DNA from 2 places in the Oceanihabitans sp. IOP_32 genome. Region 1 is predicted to be linked to the other one. Evidence: riboswitches for the same ligand, from Rfam matches in the RefSeq annotation. Region 1 holds a riboswitch; the other holds the start of a gene.
What was found. A riboswitch is a leader RNA that binds a small molecule or an ion and turns the genes downstream of it on or off. The one in region 1 is predicted to bind S-adenosylmethionine.
Positions count from the first base shown of each region.

Region 2: linked by a shared signal. The riboswitch ahead of FEZ18_RS00335 (hypothetical protein) and the one ahead of FEZ18_RS03795 (hypothetical protein) in region 1 are both predicted to bind S-adenosylmethionine.

Region 1 is NZ_CP040813.1:906,053-908,263, reverse strand. It holds partial or broken gene dnaE (DNA polymerase III subunit alpha) at 1-1,099, shown strand, start outside; SAM-I-IV-variant riboswitch at 1,179-1,281, shown strand; gene FEZ18_RS03795 (hypothetical protein) at 1,322-1,696, shown strand; gene FEZ18_RS03790 (hypothetical protein) at 1,836-2,211, shown strand, end outside.
Region 2 is NZ_CP040813.1:71,327-73,537, forward strand. It holds gene FEZ18_RS00330 (hypothetical protein) at 138-401, opposite strand; gene FEZ18_RS00335 (hypothetical protein) at 441-923, opposite strand; SAM-I-IV-variant riboswitch at 979-1,071, opposite strand; gene FEZ18_RS00340 (Dps family protein) at 1,238-1,705, shown strand.

The DNA.
Region 1 (2,211 bases):
TAAGCGTATGCGATTAGACGTGCTTGGCCCAGATGTTAACGAGAGTTATTATAAGTTTTCGGTAAATCAAGATAACGCCGTTCGTTTTGGCATGGGAGCTATAAAAGGCGTAGGCCATGGTGCGGTAATGACTATTGTAAATAATAGAAAAGATGGCCATTATAAATCTATTTTCGATTTGGCCAAACGCATCGATTTGCGTGCTGCCAATAAGAGAGCCTTTGAAAACTTGGCCTTAGCAGGTGGTTTTGATGGTTTGGCTAATACACACCGTGCGCAATATTTTCATGATGATGGCGATGGCATTACCTTTTTAGAGAAAGCCATAAAGTACGGACAAAAGCACCAAGAAAACGAAAACTCGGCGCAGGTAAGTTTATTTGGTGAGTCTAGTGAAGTACAAATTGCCGAACCCGAAGTCCCGCCATGTGAGGAGTGGGGCACTATGGAAAAATTAAGTAAAGAGCGTGAAGTGGTTGGCGTTTATATTTCTGGGCATCCTTTAGACGATTTTAAAACTGAAATAAAAACATTTACTAATGGTAACGTGGCTATGTTTAATACTTTAGAACCTTATGTTAATCGTGAAATTGTTTTCGCTGGCGTAGTAACCGATGTGCAACACCGTGTAAGTAAACAGGGTAAAGGTTGGGCATTATTTACCATTGAAGATTATACCGATAGTTTTGAATTCAGGATTTTTGGCGAAGAGTATTTAAAGTTTCGTCATTTTTTAATGAAGAATAATTTCGTGTTTGTAAAAACTTTTGTTCGCGAAGGCTGGGTAAATAAAGACACTGGAAAGAAAAGCGATCCAAGATTACAGTTTAATAATTTCCAGTTGTTGCATGATGTCATGGAGAATTATGCCAAAAAACTATCTATACAGGTCGATATTAAAGATTTAAGCGAACAGAAAATAAAAGCTTTAAGCGAGCTGATTAGTATGCACCCCGGAAACCAAATGCTGAATTTTTTGATTTATGATATCAATGAAAAAATAAAGTTGGCTATGCCAAGTAGAAAGCAGAAAGTTAGGGTGTGTCAAGAACTCTTGGATGAGTTGGAGTTGCAGGATGTGAAGTTTAGGTTGAATTAACTAATTCCTGTGTAGGCATAAATCTCAAAACAATAAGCTTCTAACTTTTGTATTAAGCTTTTTTTTCTTATTTTTACTTAAAATACATCAAGATTTTGAGTTTTAAACGCTCAAAAACCAACCGAGACGCGAGTCCGCGGTGGTCAAAAGATGTGGACAGTCTGTCAAAATAAAGAGCAACTTCCCTTCTTAGTTTATTGATGTAACTTTAAAATAATAATTATGTATTTAAAAAAGTTATTTAGTCAATTTAAATTAAAGTCAAAGAAAAACTTTTCAGTAGTAAAAACTCAAAACTTAAAATCCCATAGAATAACAATCAGAGACAATATAACTTTAAATGAAGATTCTGATTATAAAACAGTTATGAAATGCATGGATGCTATGAACATTCAAGTCAAAAATAAATCTGTGGAACAATTAGAACAGGAAATAGACAGGAAAGTAATAGCAAATTTATATGAGATTATTACAGAATATCCTGATGATAAAAAAATTAAAGGAATAGGAGAGGAATATTTAAAAAAAACAGATAACCGTAATTTGATTATGATAAAAAGACATTTAAATTCACTTAAATATTGGCTAGAAAATTAAAATTGATATTAATGTCTTACAAATAAAAATAGGTGAAAGCTTATTTATTCAAGTTTAAAACTGATTTAGATACCATTTTACTTGAGGCTTTGTTAAAGCATTGAATTGAAATGTAGGAATAGAGTAAAAATTAAAAATCATGACAAGTACAATATCACAAAAGTTTACAGCAAGTTTTGTAATTGGTTTACAAAAAGGCTACACCCAAAATTTGCTTACCAAGCAAGATGTTATTAAAGCCTTGCAGCAAGAACAGGAACAGTTAATACAGATAAAAAATGTTTATTTAAGTGCTGCTATTTCTAATTGTGATATTGTATTGAGCGGACAAGTTGAACCTAGTGTGATGTTAGAGTTTATTAATTATCCTAAATTTCCTTTAAGTGAAAAGGATTTTAAAGAACATGTTTTGTTATTAGCTAAAAAATTATTGAAAGCTTTAGAGCAGAATAGGACTGTTATGGTGTTTCATAATGAAATTGTAATGTTGGAAGAAACCGATGCTATTAATCCAA
Region 2 (2,211 bases), 830 kb from region 1:
TGGTTCTTATGTCTATTAGCGAAGCGGTCTTATGTCTTTTGTCGGACATTAATGACATAAAATATAAAAACAGCAAATAAAGAAGCGCTTTATCGGAGTAACTGGTATCGTGGCATGTTTGCTTAGCTTTATATATTTTAATACCTGTTTATCCACCATTTAAAAGTGTCTTCGGTCTGAATAGATCCAGATTTTAGTTTTTTCATCATCGTAGAAATATTGTTTTGGTCCTTGATGCTTTCCTTTGTGTAAATAGGTCCTGATTCCATCGTGTTTGCCTTTTTAGAATCTGGTTTTTGGTATGCCTTATAACGAATGTCGTCCAGCCATTGTTCTAAGTCTTTTAAACCACCTTTGCGCCCACAATAACCACAACCCCATTCGTCGTGTTTAGAACTCACCCTAATATGATGGATTGTACCCGCAGGGCATCGCGCTTTTCAAGCAAAAGGGTTATCACCAGTAAGTCTTGGGTGTAACTGCCGCTCTTCTAAAAAGTTTATTAAAAGTGTTATGTTTTGCTTGGCTTGTTCAGAAATTGCTGTTTTTTCATTTAGAATAGCATCGGTTAAATCTTCAAATTCTTTTTTAGTTAATACTGGAGTATTTTGAAATTTCGGAAAACCAATATAAGGAAGATTGGTTTCTATACGGTTTCTAGGAATAAAAAAGATATTCTCTTTAAGCGCGTCATATTTTAATTTGTATTGAGCAATAATTTTTAAGTCATCCTCAAACATGGTATAAGCGAGCAGAATGTAACCATCGTCGGTAATTCTATAATAATATTTTATTTCGGCATCAAAGATAGTTTCAATAGTTTCTATAAGATAATGGAATTCATTGCGAATTGCTTGGGTGGGCCCGAAATCTAAATCGGAATTCATTTTAACACCTTCTTGAGTTGAGTAAACAGTTTTCATAATACATAATTTTTAAAGGTTATGCATCAGGAAAAAAAACGTGTTAAACAGTTTGGGAATCATTTATTTTTGACTAAACTGTCCGTATTCTAAACCACCGTGGCTTTTGTGCTCGGTTGGTACGCTAATAACGTTCCTAATACAATTACAAAAGCTAAGCTATTCTGCAACTTAAAAACAATTTAATTTTATTCGAAAACAAGTGCTAATACAACATCACCAAAATGCCAACCCCTAAAACTGATTAAAATCATTTACTATGCCCTAAAAATCTGCTATGTTTGTTCTGTAACATAAAAACAATACATATTAATATGGAAAATTTAGTAGGACTAGACCGTAAAAAGGCGGAAAAATTAGTAGTAGATTTAAATGGTTTATTGGCAGACTACGAAATCTTTTATCAAAACTTAAGAGGATTACATTGGAATATTACAGGAAAGGAATTTTTTGAACTTCACGAAAAATTTGAAGAGTTATACAAAGATGCTTTTGAAAAAATTGACGAAATCGCAGAACGCGTTTTAACGCTAGAGGGCGAACCCTTGCATACCTACACCGATTATCTTAAGGCGACCGATATTGCCGAAGAGAAAAGTGTAACCGATGGCATACAAGGTGTTGAGGTGGTTGTAAAAAACTTCCGTACGCTTATTAAAAAAGAAAGAAATATCTTGGCTCTGGCCGCCGATGCTAATGATGAAGGTACGGTAAGCTTAATGAGTGATTATATTTCTGAAACAGAAAAAACACTTTGGATGCTTAATTCCTATTTGAGATAAAATATTTTGAGCTCTCGCGTTTTGTTAATCCCTTAACAACCGGGCTCATATTCATGTCTCTCTTATTTCAGGAAGTAGATACACACTACTTCCTGAAATTTTTTGTGACAATCCCACCAGAAAACCTATGGCTTACTTCTTCCAAAAAATAAGATTTGGGTTAAATAAGCCCAACATACCCCAATAACCATAAATCCAGTTCTAAAAACGAATGCCATGGCAAGCTACACAAATGTCAAATTATCAGATTCTTAGAAGAATTAAGAGGGTTTATATTATCAGTCAAACCGTATAACTATTTTTAAATACCATAGAAATATCTTATATTTAGTAACATAATTTTTGTGAATCTGTTTTGTGCCGTAAACCTAAAAAATCTGCGATTATCTGCGACCCGAGCGACAGCGAATTGGCGAAGTAAATCTGTGGAAAATAAATAGCAGCTCAATAGTGAATTGCCCCACTGATTTTGCTGAATAAAAATAAATATTTGTTTTTCGCTATGA